DNA from 4 places in the Kluyvera sp. genome. Region 1 is predicted to be linked to each of the others. Evidence: predicted binding sites of a transcription regulator. Region 1 holds the regulator's gene; each other region holds the start of a gene.
The links. Region 1 encodes Fur, which represses iron uptake genes when iron is present. Its sites were predicted from a motif close to ATAATAATGAGAACNACTATCAA; they were not measured.
Positions count from the first base shown of each region.

Region 2: the regulator Fur is predicted to act here: its motif matches at 4,005-4,027, upstream of fepD (Fe(3+)-siderophore ABC transporter permease).
Region 3: the regulator Fur is predicted to act here: its motif matches at 4,122-4,144, upstream of zupT (zinc transporter ZupT).
Region 4: the regulator Fur is predicted to act here: its motif matches at 3,433-3,455, upstream of gpmA (2,3-diphosphoglycerate-dependent phosphoglycerate mutase).

Region 1 is NZ_CBDKZX010000027.1:15,222-22,586, reverse strand. Features, by position in the region: gene pgm (phosphoglucomutase (alpha-D-glucose-1,6-bisphosphate-dependent)) at 1-795, opposite strand, end outside; gene seqA (replication initiation negative regulator SeqA) at 834-1,406, opposite strand; gene ybfF (esterase) at 1,589-2,353, shown strand; gene ybfE (LexA regulated protein) at 2,483-2,776, shown strand; gene fldA (flavodoxin FldA) at 2,928-3,458, shown strand; gene fur (ferric iron uptake transcriptional regulator) at 3,751-4,203, shown strand; gene chiQ (ChiQ/YbfN family lipoprotein) at 4,325-4,660, opposite strand; gene chiP (chitoporin ChiP) at 4,711-6,117, opposite strand; gene glnS (glutamine--tRNA ligase) at 6,599-7,365, opposite strand, start outside.
Region 2 is NZ_CBDKZX010000010.1:47,161-54,525, forward strand. Features, by position in the region: gene entF (enterobactin non-ribosomal peptide synthetase EntF) at 1-1,063, shown strand, start outside; gene fepC (iron-enterobactin ABC transporter ATP-binding protein) at 1,202-1,996, opposite strand; gene fepG (iron-enterobactin ABC transporter permease) at 1,993-2,985, opposite strand; gene fepD (Fe(3+)-siderophore ABC transporter permease) at 2,982-3,989, opposite strand; gene entS (enterobactin transporter EntS) at 4,101-5,342, shown strand; gene ACW14G_RS06585 (glycosyl hydrolase family 18 protein) at 5,392-7,365, opposite strand, start outside.
Region 3 is NZ_CBDKZX010000053.1:2,801-10,165, forward strand. Features, by position in the region: gene ACW14G_RS16175 (fimbria/pilus outer membrane usher protein) at 1-2,365, opposite strand, end outside; gene ACW14G_RS16180 (fimbrial protein) at 2,423-3,001, opposite strand; gene zupT (zinc transporter ZupT) at 3,342-4,115, opposite strand; gene ygiD (4,5-DOPA-extradiol-dioxygenase) at 4,311-5,099, shown strand; gene ACW14G_RS16195 (glutathionylspermidine synthase family protein) at 5,103-6,263, opposite strand; gene ACW14G_RS16200 (DUF1190 family protein) at 6,269-6,946, opposite strand; gene tolC (outer membrane channel protein TolC) at 7,119-7,365, opposite strand, start outside.
Region 4 is NZ_CBDKZX010000088.1:1,345-8,709, reverse strand. Features, by position in the region: gene galT (galactose-1-phosphate uridylyltransferase) at 1-1,031, shown strand, start outside; gene galK (galactokinase) at 1,034-2,182, shown strand; gene galM (galactose-1-epimerase) at 2,176-3,219, shown strand; gene gpmA (2,3-diphosphoglycerate-dependent phosphoglycerate mutase) at 3,481-4,233, shown strand; gene aroG (3-deoxy-7-phosphoheptulonate synthase AroG) at 4,343-5,395, opposite strand; gene zitB (CDF family zinc transporter ZitB) at 5,730-6,674, shown strand; gene pnuC (nicotinamide riboside transporter PnuC) at 6,671-7,365, opposite strand, start outside.

The sequences.
Region 1 (7,365 bases):
AGTCTGGTCAACGTGATCGTTAACGATAGTCAGGTTCAGGTTGTAGTGCTTCGCGATACGTTTCCAGTATTCGATACCGGAACCGCCCAACGGATCAACGCCCAGCGTCAGACCGGCTTTCTGGATCGCCGCCATATCGACGATATCCGCCAGCCCTTCAATGAACGGCTGCACCAGATCGACTTCCTTCACATGACCCGAGGCCAGCGCCGCATCGTAAGAGATGCGCTTAACACCGTTCAGATCGGCGGCCAACAGCGCGTTAGCGCGGTCTTCAACCACTTTGGTGACGTTGGTATCAGCCGGGCCACCGTTTGGCGGGTTGTACTTGATACCACCGTCTTCCGGCGGGTTGTGGGACGGCGTAATGACAATGCCATCGGCCAGCGGGCCGCCTTTCTTGTTGTGCACCAGGATAGCGTTGGAAACCGCCGGCGTCGGCGTGAAACCATTGTTTTCCTGCACAATCACATCTACGCCATTCGCCGCTAACACTTCAAGTACGGAGATGAACGCAGGCTCAGAAAGCGCGTGCGTATCTTTTCCGACGTAGCATGGGCCCGAAATTCCATTTTTCGCGCGCTCTTCAGCAATCGCCTGAGCAATGGCCAAAATATGCTTTTCATTGAAGCTGTGACGACCTGCGCTACCGCGGTGACCGGAGGTCCCGAATTTCACCGCGTGTTCCGCATTGCTCACGTCCGGCTGCAGCACGTAGTACTGGGCCGTCAGTTGAGCGACGTTGATCAAATCACTCTGCTGTGCGGGTTGACCCGCACGGGTATGGTTTGCCATTGCCTGGTCCTTCTTATGCAAGGGTTAGATTGTCAGTATTAGATGGTACCGCAAACCTTCTCAATCAATTCCGCCGGGAATTGCATTGACTGCATGATGTGTTCGACCATGCTGCATTTACGGCCCGTATTGGTATTGGTAATGACCCAGTATGGCGTATCCGGAACCTGTTTTGGTTTCGTCTGATTGCCGTTTTTCAGCAGCGTTTGCTCGTCGGCAGCAAAGTAGACGCGGGTACGGCCATGAAGGGATTCGGTTGCCTCAGCAAACGCATTGTTGTCCAGAGAGTACAGCGTAGTCAGCACCAGCATGAAGCGGTTTACCGCTTTCTTCTGCTCTGCATACTCGTCGGAGAGCAGCAGTTCGCGCATGGCACGGACTTTATCTTTGGCGGATTTAACCGTTTTCACCTCAGCAACGGGGACAGCAGCGGGCGCCGGAGCGGCAACCGTTTCTGCTTTGACGACCGGCGCGGCAGCGACGGCTGCGGGCTGGGAAGCGGCGGAGAATTTCAGCATACGCCGTAAAATGTCGGACGCGCTCTCGCCAATGCGCAGAGTGTGGGCTGCAATATAGCGATAGAGCTCGTCATCAACTTCGATCGTTTTCATCTTAATCCGGTGCGATAATTTTTCTGAATACAGTTTATTGGGATTATAAAGTCAAAACCCAACAGCGGGTAGCGCCAAACCAGGGGCACGGCAAAATTCGGATGAGTTCCTCACTTGCCCCTGAGCGTTAGAATGTTCAACATGATACCCTAACCCGACAATGCGAAAAAAAGAACTTTGCTATGAAATTGAATTTCCGAGCGCAAACTGCACAAAACCTGCACAATAATTCCCCCATCGTCCTGGTCCACGGTCTGTTCGGCAGCCTGGATAACCTCGGCATTCTCGCCCGCGACCTGCTTGCCGATCACGATGTCATTCAGGTCGACATGCGTAACCACGGTCTGTCGCCGCGTTCCGACGATATGAGCTATCCGGCCATGGCGCAGGATTTGCTCGATACTCTCGACGCCAACCAGATTGAGAAAGCGACATTCATCGGCCATTCAATGGGCGGAAAAGCGGTGATGGCGCTGACCGCGCTGGCCCCGGAGCGCATCGACCGCCTGGTGGCAATCGACATTGCGCCGGTGGATTACCACGTGCGTCGTCATGATGAAATTTTTGCCGCCATTAACGCCGTCACCAGCGCGGGCGTCTCCACGCGCCAGCAGGCAGCCACGGTGATGCGCGAGTATCTGCATGAAGAAGGCGTGATTCAGTTTCTGCTGAAGTCGTTTGTTGACGGCGCCTGGCGCTTTAACGTGCCGGTGCTGTGGGAGCAATATCCCCATATCGTCGGCTGGGAAACCATTCCGGCCTGGGAACACCCTGCGCTGTTTATTCCCGGCGGCAACTCACCGTATGTCACCGAAGCCTATCGTGACGATCTGCTGGCGCAGTTCCCGCAGGCGAGAGCGCACGTGATTGCCGGGGCGGGTCACTGGGTTCACGCCGAAAAACCGGACGCCGTGCTGCGCGCCATTCGCCGTTACCTCGCTGAGTGATTAAAAATGCATCGACCGCGCGCCAGAATGGCCGTGGTCGTTGGCGTGCGGGTTCCACTGTTGTATGATTGCGCGCTGTCTGCACCGGGCACCGTCCGGTAGCTTGTTTCCCCGAAGTCACTCAGAACCATGGCAAAAGAACAAACGGACCGTACGACATTAGATTTGTTCGCAAATGAGCGTCGGCCGGGAAGACCCAAAACCAATCCGCTTTCGCGTGACGAACAGCTCCGCATTAATAAGCGCAATCAGCTCAAACGCGACAAAGTTCGTGGGCTTAAGCGCGTCGAGTTAAAGCTGAACAGCGACGCCGTTGATGCGCTCAACGAACTGGCGGCAGCCCGTGACATGAGCCGCAGCGAACTCATCGAAGAGATGCTGATGAGCCAACTGGCGCTGCTGCACGGGCAAGGGAAAGTCTGAAATATCCCCCCAGAACGCACTTTCATGTAGCAGAGTGTGCAGTACGGCACGATAGCTGTTTCCGCCCGCTTCTCTGTTCTGCTATGATTGCCCTTATCTGTGGGCAATAAGCCACCACCATATCATTAAGTTTCAAGAGGTTATTTTACTCATGGCAATCGTTGGCATCTTCTTCGGTAGCGACACCGGGAACACCGAAAATATCGCAAAAATGATTCAAAAACAGCTTGGTAAAGATGTCGCTGACGTTCACGACATTGCCAAGAGCAGCAAAGAAGACCTGGCAGGCTACGATATCCTGCTGCTGGGTATCCCAACCTGGTACTACGGTGAAGCACAGTGCGACTGGGACGATTTCTTCCCGTCTCTGGAAGAAGTTGACTTCAACGGTAAGCTGGTCGCCCTCTTCGGCTGTGGCGATCAGGAAGACTACGCGGAGTACTTCTGCGATGCGCTGGGTACGATTCGCGACATCATCGAGCCAAACGGCGCGACCATCGTTGGTCACTGGCCAACCGCAGGCTACCACTTCGAAGCGTCGAAAGGCCTGGCCGATGACGACCACTTCGTGGGTCTGGCGATTGACGAAGACCGCCAGCCGGAGCTGACCGCTGAACGCGTTGAAAAATGGGTTAAGCAGGTTGCTGAAGAGCTGCACCTCGACGAAATCAAAAACGCCTGATGATATTGAGGCGCGATAACAAATCGCGCCTCATTAATAGGTAAAAGCAATCAAAATAATAGCTACATTTTTTTAACTTTTCAGCGCATACCTGTACAATATCTTCTGATTTAGCGTAGGTTCATCGCTCTGTTTGTCGGTGACGCCTCGTTTTTGAAAGCTTAGTTTACCCAAGCCTTGCTGTTTTCATTTATCCAGGGTCATTCTATAATGAGACGCATTAAAACGGGTGAATTCTCTGTGATACTTTCGCTGATGGAAGTTAATCGTTTAGCAACAGGACAGATTCCGCATGACTGACAATAATACCGCATTAAAGAAGGCTGGCCTGAAAGTCACACTTCCACGGTTAAAGATTCTGGAAGTTCTTCAGGAACCGGATAACCACCATGTCAGTGCGGAAGACTTATACAAACGCCTGATCGACATGGGTGAAGAAATTGGCCTGGCCACGGTTTATCGTGTCCTGAACCAGTTTGATGACGCGGGCATCGTGACCCGTCATAATTTTGAAGGCGGCAAATCCGTTTTCGAACTGACCCAGCAGCATCACCACGATCACCTGATTTGCCTCGACTGTGGCAAAGTGATCGAGTTCAGCGACGAATCTATCGAAGCTCGCCAGCGTGAAATTGCCGCCAAACACGGAATTCGTCTGACCAACCACAGCCTTTATCTTTATGGCCACTGCGCTGAAGGCGACTGCCGTGAAGATGAACATGCTCACGATGGTGTAGAGAAGTAACTCCCGCCCTCGTTAAAAAAACCAGCGCCATGCGTTGGTTTTTTTTGCCCTTCGTTCGCATTCAGCCATAAAAAAACCGCTGCAAGCAGCGGTTTTTTCAGTTATTAGCATTCGCCTTATCTTATGGCTTCACGGTGTTATTGCTGCGAATTTCCTGCCACATCTTTTCGCATTTGGCTTTTACGGCCTGGTCGTTACCGGTACGGGTTGCCTGAATACACTGCTGATAATCCAGCACGCGTACGGATTCCTGATTAGCAAACTGTTCATGCTGTTTCTCTTTTTTCAGCACGTTCAGCACGCTCTGGCAGGCCTGGATTTTGTCCGGATTGCCTTCAGCGGTGTTAATGCACGCGCTGTAGGCATCCTTCAGCTTACTGTCTTCTTTCGGCGTGGATGGCTGAGCGCAAGCGGTAAGGCCAGCGGCCATCAGGGCAACAATAATCAGTTTTTTCATACGATGAGCCTCTTAGCGGCGGCAGAGGCTTCCCCCTGCCGCATCATGCATCAGAAAATAGTGAACGGTGCGATAACCATGAATTTCACGTCACGCTCATCCTGGAAGATGTTGCCGTAACCACCGCCCCAGCTTGGGATGTCGGAGTGGTTGTCGTACTGAGTGAAGTGCAGTTTGAAGAGGGTACCCTTCGCGCGGCCTTCCTGTACGGTATACATGGCATCCAGGCTGTATGCAGATTCTCTGATCGTATTGTTTTTGTTGTAGTAGGCATCCGGGTTCATCTGCCAGGTCGCTGGTTTCGCATCCCATGCATAGACGTAGGATGCACCCACTGCCCAGCCAGGAAGATTCCAGTTCTTCAGGTCATACATACCACCGAAGAAGACCGCTTTTTCGCCGTTGGCGTTGAAGTCAGAGCGGTTATCCCACCAGATATCCAGACGACCGTTAGATGACGCGTAGGTCGGGGTCATACGCTGCAGGAAGTAGCCCTGCTGACCGTCAGCCTTAACCCAGGTCCCTTCCAGACGGAAGTCGAACACCTCGTTCAGCTTATAGCCAAATGTTAACGCCTGCAGCCACGCGGTGCCGTCGTAAATGTCGTTCACGCCGTGATCGCTCACTTTGTCACGGGTACCATAGAACTGGTAGCTGGTGGTCAGCGGGCCGCCAGGGATATCAAATTTGTAGCTTGCTTTGGCGAAGTACTGGTCGACATAACCTTCCGCCTGACCGAATGCCGCTTCCAGCACCAGGTCATTTTTAAAATCGTATTTCGCACCGATAGAGTGCAGGTAATCAACTTTGGTCTTCTTATCATTCTGATAGAAGTTATCCATCTCCAGATGCCATGGCGCCTTGTACTCATTGGTCCACATGTAGGAGAAGCTCAGCGCGCCATTGTCGCCGTAGTCAAAGTTTGCCCCGGCTTCAGCGCCCTGGTAAGTACCCGGCATAAAGCTCCAGTGCGGTGCCAGCAGGGTTTGACCGGTTGGTTGAATGTAACCCGCACGCGCCCAGGTTGGGCCAAGTTTAAATTTAGCTGCCGCTTTATACAGGCTGATACCGCTCTTATCGCCGCTGTAATCTTCGCTATAGCCTTTATTTTTTGACGAGAATGCAATTTCGTTCGGGTGACCGCTTTCGCTACTTTCCGCCATTTCAATCGCGGTAAAAGCAGCAATATCAATACCGAACATGTCAGCCGCATAACCCGACTGGAAGTCGAGGTTGGCGTTCCAGGTGGAGTGAGAAAGGTTGGTTTTATATTTGTCGTGGTCGGTCACATCTTTACGGTCACGCTCACGCTGCCAGTAGTAGATGCCGCCGGTTAATGTTGAATCATCAATGAACCCTTCTGCCTTCGCTTCCGGAGTCATCACAAAGCCTGACATTGCTGTCACACCGGCGATAGCCAGCGCCAGCGTACTACGTTTGCCACTAAACGTACGCATAGTTATATCCTCTTTGACTTTTAAAAATGCCGCTGCAAAGCAGAAGCAAAAAAATAAAACGCTAAAAAATGAACTTCTGGAAAAAGGTGTTTCAGTACACTGATAGACTATTTTTCGCGACGCGAATTATCAATCCTTTTCCGCAACAAGAGTGCAGGATTATGACAAAGCGCACATATTTGGTTTCAATGTGTAACGTAATGCATTGTTAACATTTGCACAGGCCAGCCCTTGCGGGGCTTGGATGAAATGTTAATGAGACCGTTTACATTGAAGATCAGGGGTGGGTAGATGTAAAAAAGTGCGAACGTACCAGATCCAGGAAAATATTATTAATTCGCATCGCGAAACTATAAAAAGAACCGGTTTGCACATTACCGGAACAGAAAGGAACGATATGTTGCCATCGGCGCCAGGGGCATATGACCAGGCAAAAAAAAACGCCGCAAAAGCGGCGTTTTTCATCTTGGATCGGCGAGTATTAGCCAACCCAGGTATCACGTAAACCAACGGTACGGTTAAAGACCAGCTTGTCTGCCGTGCTGTAGCGGCTGTCGAGGCAGAAGTAACCCTCACGCTCGAACTGGTACGCTTTACCGGCCTCAGCGGCCTGCAGAGACGGCTCAGCATAGCCCTGCTTGATAACCAGTGACTCAGGGTTCATCACCGCCAGGAAGTCTTCTGCGGCGCCTGGGTTCGGTACGCTGAACAGACGATCGTACAGGCGAATCTCTACCGGCAGCGCGTGCGCGGCGCTAACCCAGTGAATTACGCCCTTCACTTTGCGGCCATCAGCCGGATCTTTGCTCAGGGTATCAGCATCGTAGGTACAGAAGATGGTGGTGATATTGCCTTCGGCATCTTTCTCCACGCGCTCTGCTTTCACCACATAGGCGTTACGCAGACGCACTTCTTTCCCCATCACCAGACGTTTGTACTGCTTGTTCGCTTCTTCACGGAAGTCTGCGCGATCGATCCAGATTTCAGCGCTAAACGGCACTTCACGGCTGCCCATTTCCGGTTTATTCGGATGGTTAGGCATGGAAACCATTTCGCTCTCGCCCTGGGGATAGTTTTCGATCACCAGTTTTACCGGATCGATAACCGCCATCGCGCGTGGTGCGTTTTCATTCAGATCTTCACGAATGCAGGATTCCAGCGACGCCATCTCAATGGTGTTGTCCTGCTTGGTCACGCCGATGCGCTTGCAGAACTCGCGAATGGAGGCGGCGGTGTAGCCACGGCGAC
Region 2 (7,365 bases), on a different contig from region 1:
GTTGCTGCAGCTTAGCGCGCTGCCGCTCAGCGCCAACGGTAAGTTGGATCGCAAGGCGCTGCCGTTGCCGTCGCTGACGCAGAAAACCGCCGGGCGTGCGCCGCAGTCGGCGACAGAGACGCAGGTGGCCGAGGCGTTCAGCCAGCTGTTAGGCTGCGAAATTCTGGATATCGACGCCGATTTCTTCGTCCTCGGCGGACACTCGCTGCTGGCGATGCGCCTGGCGGCAATACTCAGCCAGCGTAGCGGGCGTCAGGTGACGCCGGGGCAGGTGATGGTCTCCTCGACGGTGGCTAAACTGAGTGCGTTGCTGGAGAGCGACGATGAGGAGCAGGTAATGCGTCTGGGCTATGAGCCGCTGCTGCCGCTGCGCACTGGCGACGGTCCGACGTTGTACTGCTTCCATCCTGCATCGGGCTTCGCCTGGCAGTTCAGCGTGCTGTCGCGCTATCTGTCGCCGCGCTGGTCAATCACCGGCATTCAGTCGCCGCGCCCGGAAGGGCCAATGCAAACGGCGCAGACGCTGGACGAAGTCTGCGAGCAGCATCTGGCGACGCTTTTGGCGCAGCAGCCACACGGGCCGTACTATCTGCTGGGCTATTCCCTCGGTGGGACGCTGGCGCAGGGCATCGCCGCCCGGTTACGCCAGCGCGGTGAAACGGTGGCGTTCCTCGGCCTGCTGGATACCTGGCCGCCGGAGACACAAAACTGGGCGGAAAAAGAGGCTAACGGCCTCGACCCGGCTGTATTGGCGGAGATAAACCGCGAACGCGAAGCATTTCTCGCCGCGCAGCAGGGGCAAGGGTCCAGCGCGCTGTTCAGCGCGATTGAAGGCAACTATGCCGATGCGGTACGGCTGCTGACCACCGCGCACAGCGCCACGTTCGACGGGAAAGCGACGCTGTTTGTGGCGGAGAAAACCCGGCAGGCGGACCCGCAGACGGCATGGGGGCCATGGGTGGGGGAACTGGAGGTTTACAGCCAGGACTGCGCGCACGTGGATATCATCACGCCCGCGGCGTTTGAGACGATAGGGCCGGTGATCCGGGAGATATTGGGGTAGGGATTCGGTTTTTCTCTGTCCGGAAAGCGCGTTCGGTTTGATCCCCTCGCCCCTTTGGGGAGAGGGTTAGGGTGAGGGGAAATGTGCGCGATGTACCCTCACCCCGGCCCTCTCCCTGAAAGGGAGAGGGAGTAAGCGCTACCGCCGCCCCAGCGGCACCACCAGCGGCGTATGGGCCACAGGATCGTCAATGATCATGCAGCGTAGCCCGTACACCGCTTCAATCAATTCCGCCGTCACAATTTCTTGCGGCGCGCCTTCGGCGACGATTTTCCCTTCGCGCAGCGCAATCAGGTGCGTAGCGTAGCGGCATGCCTGGTTTAAATCATGCAGCACGGCAGCGAGCGTAAAACCGCGTTCGCGGTTTAGCTCGCTTAACAGTTCCAGCAAATCAATCTGATGGCTGATATCCAGCCAGGTGGTCGGCTCGTCGAGCAGCATAATCGCGGTATCCTGCGCCAGCACCATCGCAATCCATGCACGCTGACGCTGGCCGCCGGAGAGGGTGTCCACGCTCTGATTCGCCAGTTCAACGATCCCGGTCGCCTGCATCGCGCGCTGGACGGCATCCTCATCTTCCTGCCGCCAGCGGGTAAATAGCGGCTGGTGCGGATAGCGCCCTCGCGCTACCAGTTCCTGTACTGAAATATCGCTGGGCGTGGTGGCGTTTTGCGCCAGCAGACCGATACGTCGCGCCACCTCTTTACTGGCATAGCGCTGAATCTCTTCGCCGTCGAGATAGACGTGACCGTGAGTCGGCGTCATCAGGCGGCTGAGCGTGCGCAGCAGCGTCGATTTACCGCAGCCGTTAGGGCCGATAATGGCGGTGAAATGACCGTCCGGAATGGTGACATTCAGCGACTCGGCGATGGTTTTTTTACCGTAGGCGAGGGTTAACGCCTCGCCGCGCAAACGGGCGACGGTATCGGTCATTTTTTACGAGACTCCTGAATAAGCAGCACGATGAGATAGATACCGCCAAGACTGACGGTCACCACGCCCACCTGAAGCTGGTAAGGCAAGAACAGTTGTTGTGCGCAGAAATCGGCGGCGGTGAGCAGCAGCGCCCCACAGAGCGCGGCTTGGGTCAATCCCCAGCGCACGGTGCCGCTCAGGCGGCGGGCGATATGCGGAGCGACCAGCGCAATAAAGGAAATCGGCCCGGCCAGCGCGGTGGCGGCGGCGGTGAGCACCACGGCGACCAGCATCAGCAGCAGGCGAGAATATTCGACACGCACCCCCAACGCGCAGGCGCTGTCATCGCCCATCTCCAGCAGACGCAGGCGGCGCACCAGCAGTGCCGCACAGGCCAGCGCGACAATCATCAGCGGTGCGGCGGGCCAGATTTTGGCCCAGGTCAGGCCGTTGAGCGACCCGGCAAACCACAGCCCCGCAGAGACGGCGGTTTCCAGCGAGGCGCGCAGCAGCAGCCAGGTGTTGAAGGCCATCAGCATCGCGCGGATGCCGATGCCGATAATAATCAGGCGGAAGGTTTCGATACCATTGCGCCACGCCAGCGCCCACACCAGCAGCGAGGTGGCAATGCCGCCTGCCATCGCGGCGAGAGTAATGGTGGTCAGGTTCTGGCCGAAGAAGACCAGCGCTACCAGTACGCCGCTCCATGCCCCGGTGTTAAAGCCCATCACGTCCGGGCTACCCAGCGGGTTACGCATCAACGACTGAAAAATCGCGCCGCTGACGCCCAGCGCGGCGCCGATCAACAGCGCCATCAGCACCCGTGGCAGACGCCATTCGGTCACCACCATGGCGACGGCGCGCGGCGCGTCGCCGAATAACGCGCTGAAGACCTGGGAAAATTCCAGCGTCACTGCGCCGCTGCGTAGACTCAGGAGCGTTAGCAGTAAACAGCCAATGACCAGCAGCAGGCAGCTGGCGAGCAGACGACGGGAAGGGGCGTTCATCGGCCACCTCCGGAAGATTTACGGCGGACGAGGAAAATCAGCACCGGCGCGCCGATAAAAGCGCTGACCACCGACACGCGCAGTTCGCCGGGAACCAGCAGGCGGCCCGCAATATCGGCGAACAGCAGCAGCGACGGGGTTGCCAGCAGGGTGACCGGCAGCGACCAGCGGTGATCCGAGCCCACCAGCCAGCGGGCGATATGCGGCATCATCAGACCGATAAAGGCGATAGGGCCGACCACCGAGGTCGCGCTGGCGCAGAGGATGGTAATCACCAGCAGCCCCAGAATTTGCGTGCGCGCCACTTTACTGCCGAGCGCGGTGGCGGTATCGGTGCCCAGGCTCAAACTGTTCAGCGAGCGGCTCATCATCAGCGCCACCGCGCCGGCAACCAGCACCGGAATCAGCACCGTTTTGAGCGTTTGCAGCGTACGGATATCCAGTGAACCGGCCTGCCAGAAGCGAAGTTGATCGTAGACGTCCTGGTTGAGCAGGGCGATACCGCTGGAGAACCCTTCCAGCACCGCAGCCAGCGCAACGCCCGCCAGCGTTAAGCGTACCGGGCTGAGCTGGCCGCCGCCCTGGCTACCGGTGAACGCCACGATCAGTGACGCCACCAGCGCGCCGCAAAAGGCCATCGCCAGCTGTTCCTGTGGCGAGGTAATACCCAACAGCGCCGCGCCCAGCACGATGGCAAAGCTGGCGCCGGCGTTAACGCCAAGAATGCCGGGGTCGGCCAGCGGGTTGCGGGTGAGGGTTTGCATGAGCGCGCCGGCAAGGCCCAGCGCGCCACCGGCCAGCAGGCCAGCGAGGGTGCGCGGCAGACGGGCATCGAGAACGATAGTGCAATCGGCGCTGTGGCAGGTGCCGCTCAGCGCATCGACGACAACGGAAACCGGCAGTGGCGTCGCGCCGATCAACAAGCTTAGCGTCGCAGCGAGAACCAGCAGCAATAGCAGACCGGGCAGCGCAACGGCGCGCAACGCGGCGGTGGAAAACGACATAGCAACATCCCTGATTTGATAATGATAGTGATTATCGTTATCTATCTTATTCGTTTATGTTAGCATGAGCGACCTCGAAAAGGGTACGAAAAAAAAGCTCAAGGTCTTGTAATGAACCGACAATCCTGGCTGCTGAATCTGAGCCTGCTAAAAACACATCCGGCCTTCCGCGCCGTCTTTATTGCCCGCTTTATCTCCATTTTGTCGCTTGGCCTGCTTGGGGTCGCCGTTCCGGTGCAAATCCAGATGATGACCCACTCCACCTGGCAGGTGGGGCTGTCGGTGACGCTCACCGGCGGGGCGATGTTCGTTGGGCTGATGGTGGGGGGCGTGCTGGCTGACCGCTATGAGCGCCGCAAACTGATTTTGCTGGCGCGCGGCACCTGCGGCGTCGGTTTTATCGGCCTGTGGCTAAACGCGCTGCTGCCGGAGCCGTCGCTATTGGCTATCTACCTGCTGGGGCTGTGGGATGGTTTCTTTGCCTCGCTTGGCGTTACGGCGCTGCTGGCGGCGACGCCGGCGCTGGTGGGGCGCGAAAACCTGATGCAGGCCGGGGCGATTACCATGCTGACGGTGCGCTTGGGCTCGGTGATTTCACCGATGGTCGGCGGCCTGCTGCTGGCTTCCGGCGGCGTGTCGTGGAACTACCTGCTGGCGGCGCTCGGCACCTTTATCACCACGCTGACGCTGCTGCGTTTACCGCAGTTGCCACCGCCACCGCAACCGCGCGAACATCCATTGTCATCGCTGGCGGCCGGGTTCCGCTTCTTGCTCGGTAGCCCGCTGATTGGCGGCATCGCGCTGCTGGGCGGGTTGCTCACCATGGCGAGCGCGGTACGCGTGCTTTATCCGGCGCTGGCGCTGGGCTGGCAGATGTCGGCAGCGCAGATTGGCTTGTTGTACGCGGCGATCCCGCTGGGGGCGGCCTTCGGCGCGTTAACCAGCGGCAGGCTGGCGCAGAACGAGCGACCCGGCTGGATCATGCTGTTGGCTACCGTCGGCGCATTTGTCGCCATTGGCCTGTTCGCCATGATGCCGCACTGGACGCTGGGCTTCGTGTGCCTGGCGTTGTTCGGCTGGCTGAGCGCGATCAGCTCGCTGCTGCAATATACCTTGATTCAGACCCAGACGCCGGAGGCGATGCTGGGGCGGATTAACGGGCTGTGGACTGCGCAGAACGTCACTGGCGACGCGATTGGCGCGGCGCTGCTCGGTGGGTTGGGGGCAGTGTTGACGCCGGTGGCGTCGGCAAGCGTAAGCGGCTGGGGGCTGGCGATTGTTGGGGTGATGCTACTGGGATTGTTGAGGGAACTGCGTTGTTTCCAGCGACCACTCCCGGCAGAAAAAACATAAGCGTAAAGGCTCCGGATTGCTCCGGAGCCCGCTATCATGCTGGTTAGCGTTAATAAGCGCCAAGGTCGATCCAGACGTCGCCCTGCGAACAGTTAAGATCCGGCTGCTGACCGCAGCACCACCACTTGACCTGATAGTTATGTCCTTTCCAGCTCACGGTTTCGAAAGCGCCCCAGGTTGCGCCATAAATGGTACTGGCGTCCCACCACGGGTACGGCGCATTTTCATCGGCATCGATCTTCTCTTCCGGCGTCTCGTCCGTCTCCGCGTTATCATCGTCAGAATCGTACCCGGCATCGTCCTCTTCTTCTTCGTCAGGCTGTGCTTTTGACGGCGCGGGAACGACCGAGAGGACAAAGCGCTGCTGGCTGGATGGTTCGCCCCAGATATCACGCACAAACAGCGTGAAGGTGTATGTTGTCTCCGTTTCCACGTTGGGGACATCAAACTCAATGTCAGCCGTAGTTTTATCATCGACAACAATATCCGACGGTACACCCCAGCTGTAGCTCAGCATGTCGCTATCTTCATCAGAGGATTTTGCGCCGGAGAGACGAATGCGCGAGCCGCCGACGATCATCAGTTCAATCAGCGCGTTTGGCGCATGGTTGATTTCCGGTTTTACCGGTGTGTCCTGCGCTTCTTCATCCGCTTGAGTGATGTTGATGCCTTCGAAATAGAACGGTTCCATGTCGATGACTTGCTTGCTGATTTCATAACCCAGACCTTCGCGTACAGCGTTAACCAGCACGCCGTTATCATGGTCCACCGTCCAGGTAAAGACGCCGCCTAGTCCCAAATTTGCCGCATATTCGCCCTTGGCTTTAATGGTGCGCGGGGTATCCAAAGACATAAACAGTTTGGACTGCGGGTTATACAGATAATCCGCGTTGGAAACCTGGTCGGTATAGACGTTGAAGCCGTTGCGACCTTTCTGGTTTTCCAGATCCAGGTAGTTGTACATCACGTCGTACCATTCGCTGGTGCCGGACTCAAAGGTGCCGGTCGTGGTGCCGCCGCCAGGCATGTAGGAGCCTTCCAGCGGTGAGAAACTGGTGATTTCGGTATTCCGGCTGTTTCGGGTGTAGCCTGCGTAGCCAATGTTGATACGTTCAGCCGGGAAGCCTTGCTCCAGCAGATAGTCAACGATGGTTTCCACTGACCAGCCGCCCGGCGTGGTGGCCTTCAGGTTAGTGTGGTGCGCCAGCGTTTCCGCCCACGGGGTGCCGAAGAAGTCGTAGCTCATGACGTTAATGTAATCCATACCGGCATTCATCATCGTGTTGAGGTCGATAAACTGCAGTTTTTCAATGACGGCGGAAGCCGCAATCGAAATTTTGACGTCTTTGCGGTTAGCGGCATCCAGCTGCTTGCGAACTTCGGCAATCAGCAGCGCAAAGTTCGCGCCGTCTTCTTCGCCGTACGGGTTGCCAGCCGCTTCAACGTTCGGGTATTCCCAGTCGAGATCGACGCCGCTGAACATCGGGAACTGCTTGAACAGCTTCACCAGACCTTTGGCGAAGATTTTACGCGAGGCATCGCTGGCGGCGGTTTCATGGAAGCCGTTGCTCATGGTCCAGCCGCCGATGCTCATGGAGAGCTCAAGGTTATGGCCCAGCGATTTTGCTTTGGCCTGCAGATCGCGCAGCGCGCCGAGGAAGCCTTTGGTATTAGCCTGGGTCACGGTTTTCGGGTCAACATCCCAACCGCTCACATCATAGCCCACGTTGATGTAGCTCTGGAAATCGCCCCATGGGTCGAGGAAGGTCGGTTCGTATTTCACTTTGCCGCACAGTTCCGCGGCTTCCGCCACGACATCACGCTCCTGACCGTCCATTTTATGAAAACCGACGATACCGACAAAACCCGCGATGATTTTGTCATAGGCCAGCGGGGAGACGTTGGTGACATCATAGCCACGGCCGCGCTCCAGGGGCGTATCAATTGACTGCAGACGAGAATCATACTGAGACCAGTCGGTGAAGTAGCCGAAGACTTTCGGTTTGGCCGCGTTGGCGCTGTA
Region 3 (7,365 bases), on a different contig from region 1:
ATTGCACGCGGAAGGTTTTTCCTTCATTAACGCCGCTCATCCAGACGTGTCCTTCTTCGCTGACCATGCCAACATCGGTTCTGCCATCATCGTCGTACACCACCGCGCCCAGCGGCGGATATTTGCCCTCGGCGGTGCGAATGATGGCGTTGATATCCAGACCCGCGCGCGAAGCCAGCGGTTTATAGCCAATTGCGCCTTCCGTCCAGGTTTCCCGCAATGTATTTTCCGCGACCGTTACGCCATCAGGCAGGGCCTCGAGGTTAACGGCGACGGTGGTGGGCTGATAGCTGGAGATCATTGGCACCACCGCGTAACCAAAGCGATTGGTGGTGTTAAAGTTCCCCTGAACCGGGATATCGGCAATGCCATCGGTGCTGACCATCAGCCGCGGTTCGTTGCCCATACTGCGTCTGTGCAGCGCCGCCCCGTGGCGGGTCGCAGTAAAGGAGCCGCTCCAGCTGGCGCTCGCCGAGGTGTAATCGCTGGCGGCGTAGCTGCCGGCGAGCTGGAGATCGCCGATACTGGAGAGGTGCTGATAGTTGCCGCGGAACTGAGCGCCATTATCCGGTTTATCGCTGGCCGCGCCGGCCGATACGCCCCAGGTGTTACGCGCATCTGAGGAGTCGTACCAGGAGACGGTGTGCGTGGTGTTGTCGCTGTTACGCATGTCATAGCTTAAGCGCTGGGCGAAGCCGAACGGAACGGAGACGGAGACGTAAATCTGGTTGTCGTTATTACTCTCTTCGTAGTGCGTCGTGCTGAAGGTGGTCGTCAGCGAAATGTTTTTCCAGCTCCCGACGTCGAAGTTAAACCCGGCGGTGATGCTCGCCGAGGTCGATGAATCGCCATCCCACCACAGCTGGCGCAGCGCGGTGACGTACAGATTCATATTCAACGGCTCAATGGGCTGACTGGCGGAAATGCTGATGGTCTGCTTTTCGTCCTGGGTATCGCCGTCGTTGAGCTGGTGGTCGATAAAATTGGCGTAGCTATGGAACGTGCGTTCGGAAAAACGATAGGCTGCAAGCGATACCTGGCTGTCGGTAGCGTCAAAGCGTTTGCTGTAGTTCAACCGGTAGCTGGAACCCTTTTCTTCTTCCCCGTTATCAAAATGGCTGACGGCGTGGGTGACGTCAAACGAGATGGCTCCCAGCCACAGCATGTTTTGCCCGATACCGAGCGCGGCGGAGCGGTAGTCGTTGCCCGCGGTGAGGATGCCGCCGTACAGCGAAGTGTTTGACAATACGCCCCACGAGGCTTCGCTGCTGATAAACGTATCGTTGATGACGCTGTGCGACAGGTCCGGACGCATGCGGCCTGAGGTAACTTTATAGCGAATCTGCCCCTTGCGGGTTAAGAATGGGGTGGAGGCCGCTGACACCTGAAAGGTGTTAACCCGGCCATCTTCTTCGGTTACCTCGACGTCAAGCGTTCCCTGCACCGATTGATTCAGGTCGCTAATCATAAAGGGGCCCGGTGCGACTTTGGTCTGGTAAAGGATCCTGCCCTGGTGCCTCACTGTGACGGTGGCGTTAGTTTGCGCTACGCCGCTGATTTGTGGCGCATAGCCGCGTAATTCCCAGGGTAGCATACGGTCATCGCTAATCAGCGATGCGCCGGTATAGGAAAAACCGTCGAAAATATCCGAACTAAAATCCGTTTCACCGAGCGTCAGCTTTGCACCGAGCGTGGTCAGCGGGCGAAACAAATAGGTACGGGAAATCGTGCGCGACGTAGTGGTGTCTTCGTCGTCGCGGGTTTGGCTCAGCTGATAGTCACTGCGTAAACGCCATGCGCCGAGGTTCACACCGCCCGTGCCGTAGGCGTTCAGGTTTTCACTATGCTCGCCGTCATGGGGACGATAGGTGCTGGCGAAAAGATTGTAGTCCAGCAGAAAGCCAGCCACGCCATCATTCCAGGTGGCGGGAGGCATCCAGCCATTGGTTTTCCACGCGACCCATGCCTGGGGAATGGCGATATTCAACTGTTGTTGCGCCATATCCAGCGTGAAGGTGATCTCCGGGTGGGCGCGAAAATCCACGCAGCCGTTTTCGACGGGCAATGAATGATAAAAATCTTCTTTCAACCCCATGCCTTCTGCCAGATCGACAGGAATACAGAGTAAAACTTCTGCGTCTTGTTTTCTCCAGCGGAGTAAACGGCCGGAGGAAATTTGATTTTTATTGACGGTCACGGCCACAAAATAATTTCCTGGCAGCGTGGTCGGTTTATCTTTGAGCAGGGATATATCAACGCTGTCACGCATGGATTTATCCAGTACGTTAAGGTTGAATTCAGTGGCGCTTGCGGAAAATATAAATAATAAGCCGCAGCAAGATACAGCAATTTTAGCGGTATTCACGGCATCCCTACCTGATTTATCTAATAAAGGGTGGCGGTCGCCGCCACCCTGGATAGATTACTTATATGACAGTACGTAAGTGGCATTTGAAGCCACTGCGCCCGGTGTAGCTGGCGTGGCTTTTGTGCTATCGACCAGTTCCATATAGGCCTGGAATGGCAGGGTTTGTTCGGAGGATGCCTGCACCAGCGTCACTGTTTTCGCGGTGCCGAGAGTAATATTCTGACCCTCGCCATCCAGCAGGCGGACGCCGACGCCCGTCGCGCCACCGGTCATGGTGTTGGAGAGCAGGTTCTCACCTTCAGTAGTCACCGCAGTACTGGTAAAGGTCACATCCACTTTGGTGACTTTCGTTTCGGTGCCTTCGCCATTGTCGGAGTTCGGTAGATCGCAATCGACCAGATGAATACTGGCATCAACGGCATCAGAGTGGCCCTTTGAATTGATGTAGCTGGCCGGCACTTCACCGAGATCGACCTGCTTGTCAACGTCTTCCGCTTTGATAGCGCAAGGCGCGCTGATGACATCACCGGTAAAGGTAATTTTGCCCGAGCCACCGTCGACTGCGGCGAAAGCGGAAGAAGAGGTTAACGCTGCCGCAACCATCGCGAACAGCACAGTTTTTCCCATTTTCATATCAAGGTCCTTGATTGTAGCATTGCTGGTTAATTATATTTACTTCTCATATTTCGTTGCTGATAAATAAAAACATTATCATTGATAATGAATTTTTATCATTTATGGGCTGTTCTTTTTAATATAACCACTAACACAAAGTAAGTTATTTAATCTTATATGGGATAATAAGACACTCGGCACTGTTTTTTGATGGGAGAGATGAGAAATAAGAATAAATTTATATTCCAGATATTTATTTCAAGGCGGTTTAAAGTGTGTGTCGTGGATTATATTTCTATAATAAATGGGAGCGCGATTTGCGCTCCCTGGAAGGTATTTTTAGTTATCTGGCCGTGTTTTATCCAATCCCTACCGATTGCAGCACCACCAGGCTCATTCCCATCACCGACATGCCGCACAGCACGCCGTAGCTGGGATTATTGTTAGGATCTATCTCTTTCGCCAGCGGCATCAACTCATCGACGGAAAGGGCGACCATGATGCCGGCGACCGCCGCCATAATCGCCGCCATGACCACCGGCGACACCATGCTGCCAAGAATCGCCCAGGCCAGCACGCCGCCGAGAATTTCGGCCATACCGGAAATGCCCGCCCAGAATACCGCTTTACGCTTTGAACCCGTGGCGGCGTACACCGGCCCGGCGACCGCCAGCCCTTCCGGGATATTGTGCAGCGCCACGGCCAGCGCAATGCCAAAGCCCAGCTCAAGATTATTGCTGGCGGTGACGAAAGTGGCGATCCCTTCCGGGAAGTTATGCAGGCTGATACCCAACGTGAGCAGTACGGCGGTGCGACGAATATTGCGCGGCAGCGGCTGCGTGTTCTTTTGCATCAGATCCTGCGGATGGGCATGCGGCAGCATCCTGTCGAGGGCGAAGTAGCCAAGCAGGCCAACGACAAACATGCCGTAACCGAGCACCGGCGACATGCCTGGGGCATCAAGCGCAGCCGGCAGCATCTCCATCAGGGAGATAAGCAGCATAATCCCGGCGGCGAAGCCGAGGGAAAACGCCAGCACGCGGTTAGAAGGTTTCTGACCAATCACCCCAAGAAAAGCGCCGATGAACGTCGCCGCCCCGGCCAATAATGTCAGAATCAGCGGAACCGACATGGTTTACTCCTTATGATAATGATTATCATTCATGATATTGAAAATCGTTTTCCCTTGCGAGAGCTGAACGCACTCTTTACGTCATCCTTACATTCAAATTTTCTGAAGATCATCATCACGCTTATCTGAGTTTATCCTCACTGAAAACAGGTTAATGTGGTGTTATCAAATCAATGCCTCTGGAAGGATAACACCATGTCTCGTAGCCGAATGCCAGCACTGTTTTTAGGTCACGGTAGCCCCATGAACGTACTGGAAGATAACCTCTATACCCGTACCTGGCAGCACCTGGGCGAAGCGCTGCCGCGTCCGAAAGCGATTGTCGTGGTCTCCGCGCACTGGTTTACCCGCGGCACGGGGGTGACGGCGATGGAAACACCGAAGACGATTCATGACTTTGGCGGCTTCCCGCAGGCGCTGTACGATACCCATTACCCGGCGCCAGGTTCCCCTGAACTCGCGCAGCGGTTGGTTGAGCTGCTGGCTCCGGTCCCGGTGGCGTTGGATAAAGAAGCCTGGGGTTTTGACCACGGTTCCTGGGGCGTGCTGATCAAAATGTACCCGAATGCGGATATCCCGATGGTGCAACTGAGTATCGACAGCACCAAACCGGCGGCGTGGCATTTTGAGATGGGCCGTAAGCTGGCCAGCCTGCGTGATGAAGACATTATGCTGGTGGCGAGCGGCAACGTGGTGCACAACCTGCGCACCGCGAAATGGCACGGTGACTCTACGCCATACCCGTGGGCCAGCTCCTTTAACGATTATGTGAAGGCGAATCTGGACTGGAAAGGGCCGGTGGAGCAGCATCCGTTGGTGAACTACCTGTCGCATGAAGGCGGGTCGCTCTCTAACCCGACGGCGGATCACTTCCTGCCGCTGCTGTACGTGCTGGGCGCATGGGATGGCGAAGAGCCCATCACGATCCCGGTAGACGGTATCGAAATGGGCTCGCTGAGTATGCTGTCGGTAGTGATTGGCTGACGATTACTCGACGAAGATGTGCGGATAGAAGCGTGAAAGATCCTGAGTGATCAGCGCTCTGTCCTCACGAATACCGATTCCGGCTGGCTGATCGTTAATCAGCCAGCTGCCGATCAGCATGTAGCTGTCGCCAAACTTCGGCAGCGGATGGAACTGCTGGACGATCATCCCTTCTTCGCCGTACGGGCCTTCGACCTGCTCGATAGTTTTGCCGTTCTCAACGATCGAAATGTTCGCGCCTTCGCGAGAGAAGATCGGTTTCACCACAAATTTGTCCATCTGCGGATGATCGTCTTCGGCGAAGTAGGCCGGGAGCAGGTTCGGGTGATCCGGGAACATCTCCCACAGTAGCGGCAGCAGCGCTTTGTTAGAGATGATGCTCTTCCACGCCGGCTCCAGCCAGCGCACGCCAGCGTCTTCCAGCTTGGTGGAGAACATCTCGCGCAGCATATATTCCCACGGATAGAGCTTGAACAGATTGCCGATCACCTGATCCTGCAGATCGGTAAACTGGCCTTTCTCACCCAGGCCGATATCTTCGATGTAGAGGAATTCGGTTGCGACACCCGCTTCCGCCGCGCAGTCCTGTAGATACTGAACGGTGCCGCGATCTTCTACGGTATCGCGGCAGCAGGTCATGTGCAGCAGCTGGAATCCGTGCTGTTCGCGCAGTTCGTTGAAGCGATCGATCAGCTTTTCCTGCAGGCTGTTGAACTGGTCGCTGCCGGCTGGCAGATTGCCGGCGTTCAGCTGATCTTCCAGCCAGATCCATTGGAAAAATGCCGCTTCATACAGCGAGGTTGGCGTGTCGGCGTTATTCTCCAGCAGCTTCGGCTCGCCTTTGCCATCCCACGCCAGGTCCAGGCGCGAATAGAGAGACGGCTGGTTGGTCTGCCATGACTGGCGGACAAAGCCCCAGGTGTGCTTTGGAATACGGAATTTGGTCATCAGCTCATCGCTGGCTATGACGCGCTCGACCACCTTCAGGCACATCTGGTGAATCTCTGCGGTGACGTCTTCCAGTTTTTCCACCTGCGCGAGGGTGAGCTTGTAGTACGCTTCCTCGCTCCAGTACGGCTCACCGTACATGGTGTGGAAGTTAAAACCGTATTCGGTCGCTTTTTCGCGCCAGTCCGGGCGTTCAACAATACTGATTCTTTCCATGGCGATCAGCCACCCATTGAGCGGGAGGTGGTGCCGGTGGCGCTACGCTGCATGGTGGACTGTTTCGCCACCGATTCACCGAAGCCGCCGCGGGTAACGGTGCTGGTGGTTGCCGGTTTCGGCGCCATCGCGGTTTTCGGCACGTTCATCGAACGGCCCGGTTGGGCTGCGCCGTAGTTTTTACCGCTGGCGTCGGTGTATTTACCGTAGGCTGGGCTGGACGGGTTCTTCGAGGTGAAGACCGGCTGCTGCTGGTAGCCACCCATGCCGCCGCTCATCATGCGGCCCATCATGTAACCTGCCATCAGCGGCATCCAGAAGCTGCCGCTGCTTTGCGCCTGCGCCTGGTTTTCACCGGTTGGGGCCATGCCCGCCTGGGCAGGTGCCTGCTGACACTGGCCTTCGCCGAATTCCGCTACGCAGTCTTCACGGCTGGCGTATTTCGGCGCGGTGCGTTCGGCTTCTTTCAGCGCGTTGTTGAACGTTGTTGTACACTCGGCGCTTTTGCCCGGGTTGGCCGCGGAGCAGTCGTCCGCATTCTGATACAGCGTGACGGTTTCATCGGTTTTCTCACAGCCTGCAAGCATAAAAACGGCGGTAACGGCCAGTGCAACCGGTGTGAGATGGCGCGCGCCCCAGCTTTTACGGAAAGCGGCGTGCTGAATGTTGTTTGTCCGTTTCATTTTATTCTTCCTGGACCCAGTGGAATGGTATTGCAATAGCGCTCAGGATAGTGGATGAGTGGTCGAAAATGAAGCGAAGAAGCGGCGAAAGCGGGGGATCTTTACGTTGCCTTACGTTGGCGCAAAAAAAAGGTCCGCACGGGGCGGACCTTGTTGCCTGCAAACGTCTGCCTTAGCGGAGACGCGCTTTGCTGGTGGCCGGAGAGGTGTAGCCGTCGGCGGTGGCATCCTGCTGCGCATTCTCAGGCGCAATGGTGGCATTGGCGGTCGAAACCGGTTTGCCCAGGGTGTTGTTCAGCGCCAGCAGATCCTGCTCGTTCAGCGTGCCCAGTGCATTTTTGATATTCAACTGGTTGATCAGATAGTTGTAACGCGCGCTGGAGAGCTGTTGCTTCGCGTTGTACAGCGTGGTGGTCGCA
Region 4 (7,365 bases), on a different contig from region 1:
CCGTCGACCATCCACATCGCCGTTTTAATCCGTTAACCGGCCAGTGGATCCTTGTCTCACCGCATCGTGCAAAGCGCCCCTGGCAGGGGGCGCAAGAGACACCGTCAAAACAGACGCTGCCCGCACACGATCCGGACTGCTTTTTATGCCCGGGTAATACCCGGGTGACGGGCGATAAAAACCCCGATTACACCAGCACCTATGTGTTTACCAACGATTTCGCGGCGCTGATGACCGATACGCCGAACGCGCCGGAAAGCGACGATCCGCTGATGCGCTGCCAGAGCGCGCGCGGCACCAGTCGCGTTATCTGCTTCTCGCCGGACCACAGCAAAACGCTGCCAGAGTTGAGCCTCAACGCGCTGCACTCGGTGGTGAAAACCTGGCAGGAACAGACCGCAGAACTGGGCCAACAGTATCCGTGGGTTCAGGTATTTGAGAACAAAGGCGCGGCGATGGGGTGCTCCAACCCACACCCGCACGGACAGGTCTGGGCCAACAGCTTCCTGCCGAACGAAATTGAGCGTGAAGACCGCCTGATGCGCGAGTACTACCGCGAGCAGGGTTCTTCCATGCTGGTTGACTACGTTAACCGCGAGTTGGCCGATGGCAGCCGTACGGTCGTCGAAACCGAGCACTGGCTGGCGGTGGTCCCGTACTGGGCCGCCTGGCCGTTTGAAACGCTGCTGCTGCCAAAGGCACACGTGCTGCGCATCACCGACTTAACCGACGCGCAGAGTGAAGACCTGGCGCTGGCGCTAAAAAAACTCACCAGCCGCTACGACAACCTGTTCCAGTGCTCCTTCCCCTACTCAATGGGCTGGCACGGCGCGCCGTTCAACGGGGAAGATAACGCCCACTGGCAGCTGCACGCGCACTTCTACCCGCCGCTGCTGCGCTCGGCCACCGTGCGTAAATTTATGGTCGGGTACGAAATGCTGGCAGAGACCCAGCGTGACCTGACAGCAGAACAAGCGGCTGAGCGCCTGCGCGCGGTCAGCGACATCCACTTTCGCGAGTCCGGAGAATAATAATGAGTCTGAAAGAGAACACCCAAACCCTGTTTGCTGAAAAATTCGGCTACCCTGCCAGCCACGTGATCCAGGCACCGGGCCGCGTTAACCTGATTGGCGAGCATACCGACTATAACGACGGCTTCGTGCTGCCGTGCGCCATCGACTATCAAACCGTCATCAGCTGCTCACCGCGCGATGATCGTCTGGTACGCGTGATCGCCGCCGACTACGACAACCAGAGCGATGAGTTTTCCCTTGATGCGCCCATCGTCAGCCACGACACCCAACAGTGGTCGAACTACGTTCGCGGCGTAGTGAAACATCTGCAGAAGCGTAACAACGCCTTTGGCGGCGCGGATCTGGTGATCAGCGGCAACGTGCCACAGGGCGCGGGTTTAAGCTCATCGGCTTCGCTGGAAGTGGCGGTCGGCACCGTATTCCAGCAGCTCTATCATCTGCCGCTCGACGGCGCGCAGATTGCGCTAAACGGCCAGGAAGCGGAAAACCAGTTTGTGGGCTGCAACTGCGGCATTATGGACCAGCTGATCTCCGCGCTCGGTAAGAAAGACCACGCGCTGCTGATCGACTGCCGCACGCTGGGCACCAAAGCGGTCTCCATGCCGGAAGGCGTGGCGGTGGTGATTATCAACAGTAACTTCAAACGTACTCTGGTCGGCAGTGAGTACAACACCCGCCGCGAGCAGTGCGAAACCGGCGCACGCTTCTTCCAGCGCCCGGCGCTGCGCGATGTCACCGTTGACGAGTTCAACGCTGTCGCCCACGAGCTGGACCCTATCGTTGCCAAACGCGTCCGTCACGTGCTGACCGAAAACGCCCGTACCGTAGAAGCGGCCGCAGCGCTGGAGAAAGGCGACCTGCTGCGTATGGGCCAACTGATGGCAGAATCTCACGCGTCAATGCGCGACGACTTCGAAATCACCGTGCCGCAGATTGATACGCTGGTCGAGATCGTTAAAGCGACCATCGGTGACCAGGGCGGCGTACGCATGACCGGCGGCGGTTTCGGCGGCTGCATCGTGGCGCTGATCCCTGAAGCACTGGTCCCGGCGGTTAAACAGGCGGTTGCCGAACAGTATGAAGCGAAAACCGGCATCAAAGAGACCTTCTACGTGTGCAAACCGTCACAAGGAGCTGGCCAGTGTTAAGAGAAACTCCCGCGCTGGCCGCCGACGGCCAGCCATATCGCCTGGTGACGCTACGTAATGCAAACGGTGTTGTCGTGAGCTTAATGGACTGGGGCGCCACGCTGCTGTCGGCGCGTATTCCGCTGAAAGATGGCAGCGTACGTGAAGCGCTACTGGGCTGCGCCTCGCCGGAGCAGTATAGCGAACAGGCGGCCTTCCTCGGCGCCTCCATTGGTCGCTACGCCAACCGTATCGCCAATAGCCGCTTTACCCTTGACGGCAAAACGGTTGATGTCGCGCCAAGCCAGGGCGAACATCAGTTGCATGGCGGCCCGGAAGGTTTCGACAAGCGCCGCTGGTCTATCGCGTCACAGAACGAGACCGAAGCGGTCTTTACGCTGACCTCACCCGACGGCGACCAGGGCTATCCGGGCGAGCTACAGGCCAAAGCTATCTATCGCCTGACCGATGATAACCGGATTTCCATCGAGTACCGCGCCACCGTCGATAAAGCCTGTCCGGTGAACCTGACTAACCATGTTTACTTTAACCTCGATGGTGAGCAGACCGACGTACGCAACCACACGCTACAGCTACTGGCAGATGACTATCTGCCAGTCGATGAGAACGGGATCCCTCATGATGGGCTGAAAGCGGTCGCCAATACCAGCTTCGATTTCCGTCAGCCGAAAGCCGTGGCGCAGGATTTCCTCAGCGACGACGATCAGCGGAAGGTTAACGGCTACGACCACGCATTCCTGCTGCAGGCCAAAGGCGACGCCACTCAGGTGGTTGCCAATGTCTGGTCGCAGGATAAAAAGCTGCAGATGGCCGTTTATACCTCGGCACCGGCGATTCAGTTCTACTCGGGCAACTTCCTGAAGGGCACGCTTTCCCGTACCTCACAGCCGTACGATACGTGGCAGGGGCTGGCGCTGGAGAGCGAATTCCTACCTGATACGCCAAACCATCCCGAGTGGCCGCAGCCGGACTGCGTGTTGCAGCCGGGTGAAGAGTACGTCAGCCTGACGGAATATCAGTTTATCGCATTATCATGACCTGTTGGCCCGGGCGACAAACCGATGTGGCCCGGGCGCATGGCGTGATGTCAGACATCCCCCGCCCCTTCACCACGTCGATCTTTTAGGCATATCGCTGAAAATAGCATCACACCAAGACAAAATAATAACGCTGAGTTCACATGCACCTTACACTGGAGCACTATTTTCGCTATGGTTATGCATAAGCGTTGCCGCTGAGGCTATCACGGCAATATAATGAGAATTGTTATCATTCAATAAAGCTTGAGGAGTGAGAGTATGGCTGTAACTAAGCTGGTACTGGTTCGTCACGGTGAAAGTCAGTGGAACAACGAAAACCGTTTTACCGGTTGGTACGATGTTGATCTGTCCGAGAAAGGCGTCAGCGAAGCAAAAGCAGCGGGCAAACTGCTGAAAGAAGAAGGCTTCAGCTTCGACTTTGCTTATACCTCTGTGCTGAAACGTGCCATCCACACGCTGTGGAACGTACTGGATGAACTGGATCAGGCCTGGCTGCCGGTTGAAAAATCCTGGAAACTGAACGAGCGTCACTACGGTGCGCTGCAGGGTCTGAACAAAGCCGAAACTGCTGAGAAATACGGTGATGAGCAGGTTAAACAGTGGCGTCGCGGCTTCGCGGTGACCCCGCCGGAGCTGACCAAAGACGACGAGCGCTACCCGGGCCATGACCCGCGCTACGCCAAACTGACCGATAAAGAGCTGCCGACCACCGAGAGCCTGGCGCTGACCATCGAGCGCGTGGTGCCTTACTGGAACGAAACCATTCTGCCGCGTCTGAAAAGCGGTGAGCGCGTGATCATCGCCGCTCACGGTAACTCCCTGCGCGCGCTGGTGAAATACCTGGACAATATGGGCGAAGATGAAATCCTCGAGCTGAACATCCCGACTGGCGTGCCGCTGGTGTATGAGTTCGACGAGAACTTCAAGCCGATCAAACACTACTACCTGGGCAATGCAGACGAAATCGCCGCGAAAGCCGCTGCGGTGGCAAACCAGGGTAAAGCGAAGTAATTTTCCTCCCGGGTTAAACGAAAAAAGCGTGGAATATTCCACGCTTTTTTTATTGCCGGATGACGGCATTGCCTTGTCCGGCCTACCGAGCGTCGCCCGGATGCGTTTTTTATCCGCGGCGCGCTTTTACCGCTTCCGCCAACTGGCGCAGAATCGTATCGGTATCTACCCAGTTAATGCAGGCATCGGTAATGCTCTTGCCATACACCAGCGGCTCGCCGCTGTCCGGATTCTGGTTGCCTTCCACCAGATGACTTTCGATCATCACGCCCATAATAGCTTTCTCGCCGTTGGCAATCTGCTGGCAGACGTCTGCGCCCACTTCCATCTGTTTTTTGTACTGCTTAGAGGAGTTAGCATGGCTGAAGTCGATCATGATTTGTGCCGGCAGCCCCGCTTTCGCCAGGCCGTCCTTCACCGCCGCCACGTGGGAAGCGCTGTAGTTTGGCTCTTTACCGCCGCGCAGGATGATATGGCAATCGCCATTACCGCTGGTGTTCACGATGGCGGAATGCCCCCACTTGGTCACCGACAGGAAGCAGTGCGGCGCGCCAGCGGCGTTAATCGCATCAATGGCCACTTTAATGGTGCCATCGGTGCCATTTTTAAAACCAACCGGACAAGAAAGACCGGAAGCCAGCTCGCGATGCACCTGAGATTCGGTGGTACGCGCGCCGATGGCGCCCCAGCTCATCAGGTCAGCCAGATACTGCGGGGTGATCATATCCAGGAACTCGCCCGCGGCCGGTAGACCGGTGTCGTTAATGTCCAGCAGCAGCTTACGCGCAATGCGCAGGCCATCGTTGATCTGGAAGCTGTTATCCATATGCGGGTCGTTGATCAGCCCTTTCCAACCCACGGTGGTGCGCGGCTTTTCAAAATAGACGCGCATGACGATTTCCAGCTCGCCCTTCAGCTCTTCACGAATTTTCAGCAGGCGCTGAGCATACTCTTTCGCCGCGACGGGATCGTGGATAGAACACGGACCGATCACCACCAACAGACGATCGTCCGCCCCTTTCAGGATCTGATGGATCGCTTTACGCGCATGAGATACGGTGTTCGCGGCGTTTTCGGTAGCGGGGAATTTCTCAAGGAGTGCGACTGGCGGTAATAACTCGTTGATCTCTTTAATGCGTAAATCGTCGTTCTGATAATTCATGACTGTTCCAGTGTTGCCATACTTATACAATTGAGTGCAATCCCTCCAATCTATATCGCAACTCAAAAAGTGTAAACTGACTTTTACACTTTAGCCGGATAATGACTAAAAAAACCCTACAAAATAGAATTTAATAGCAAATACCCGGCTAATAACCGCAAACAAGCAAGATATAACACCAACAATAAGATGAAAAACAATATAATTCATATTCACCAGGCGGTGAATGTACTATTTTAATCCATCATTCGACGTCATCTATTTCTGTGCGCAAAAAGCAAAGATCTGCAATGATGTCAGATAGTCACATTCAACATACGAAAGGAATAGCGTCATGGCGCACAGGCAGGATTCACATTCTCACGCCACGCAGGATGATAGTAATGCCCGTCGTTTACTGCTGGCGTTCGGCGTTACCGCCGGATTCATGGTCGTGGAAGCGATTGGCGGGTTGATTTCCGGTTCATTGGCGTTATTAGCCGATGCAGGACACATGCTGACCGACTCCGCCGCCCTGCTGTTTGCCCTGCTGGCAGTCAACTTTGCTCGTCGGCCACCGAGCACACGCCACACCTTCGGTTGGCTGCGTCTCACTACCCTCGCCGCCTTCGTGAACGCCATCGCGCTGCTGTTTATTATCATTTTGATCGTCTGGGAGGCAGTGCAACGTTTCAATCACCCCCAGCCTGTGGCTGGCGTGACCATGATGGTGATTGCCGTCGCCGGGCTGTTGGCAAATGTGCTGGCGTTCTGGATCCTGCATCGTGGTAGCGAGGAAAAAAATCTCAACGTACGTGCCGCCGCGCTGCACGTCATGGGCGATCTCCTCGGCTCGGTTGGCGCGATTATTGCCGCATTGGTGATCATGATCACCGGCTGGACGCCTATCGACCCGATTCTCTCAGTGCTGGTGTCCTGCCTGGTGCTGCGCAGCGCATGGTCGCTGCTGAAAGAGAGCGTTAACGAACTGCTAGAAGGTGCGCCACAGTCTATTGACGTGGCGGCGCTGAAGCGCAATATGCGTCGCTCGCTGCCGGAGGTCCGCGACGTGCACCACGTCCACGTCTGGCTGGTAGGTGAGAAACCGCTAATGACCCTGCATGTGCAGGTTGTCCCGCCGCACGACCACGACGCGCTGCTCGACCGTATTCATCACTTCCTCGAGGAGCACTATCAGATTGAGCACGCGACGGTGCAGATGGAGTATCAGCCCTGTAGCGGCCCGGAATGCCACCTTAATGAGGTGCATACCGGACACGGGCATCATCACCATCACTAATGAGATAGCGCGCGAGAGCCGCGCTCACGCGCGCTATTCATCCACATCCGGCTACCGTTAAGAGCGATAAACGTCAGGATCAGGTACTCCAGCGCCATCGCGTACACGCCCTGAAGCGTAAAGATAGCCACGCTGATAACGTTAATAATCACCCACAGCAGCCAGTTTTCGACGTATTTACGGGTCATCAGCACCATGGCGGCAATCGATAACACCATCATCGACGAATCCCAGAATGGAAACGCATCCGGCTGCAGCGTCGGCATTACCACATTTATACCAAGCCCCTGCATGACGTTAACGGCAACCCGTGTCAGCACGGCAAATACCGGGTCGATATAAAAGGTCATCAGCGCAATCGCAACCACGCAGGCCGCCAGCCAGGACAGCGCCTTAGGCAGCGGCAGCCAGCGAATTTGCAGCTCGGCTTCATTCTGGCTGGTTTGCCGCGACCAGGCGTACCAGCCGTAGAGGTTGGCAGCGAAGAAGAAAAGCTGTAACAACAGGCTGGCGTACAGCTGGATCTGGAAAAAGATAATCGCAAACAGCGTGACGTTAATCAGACCAAACAGGTAGTTAACGATCTTCTCAAGGCTGGCCAGCCAGATACAAAGCAGACCGGCAATGGTGCCTACGGCCTCAATCCACGACAGATCGTAACCGCCCGCCCCAAGCGGGATATGCACCAGAA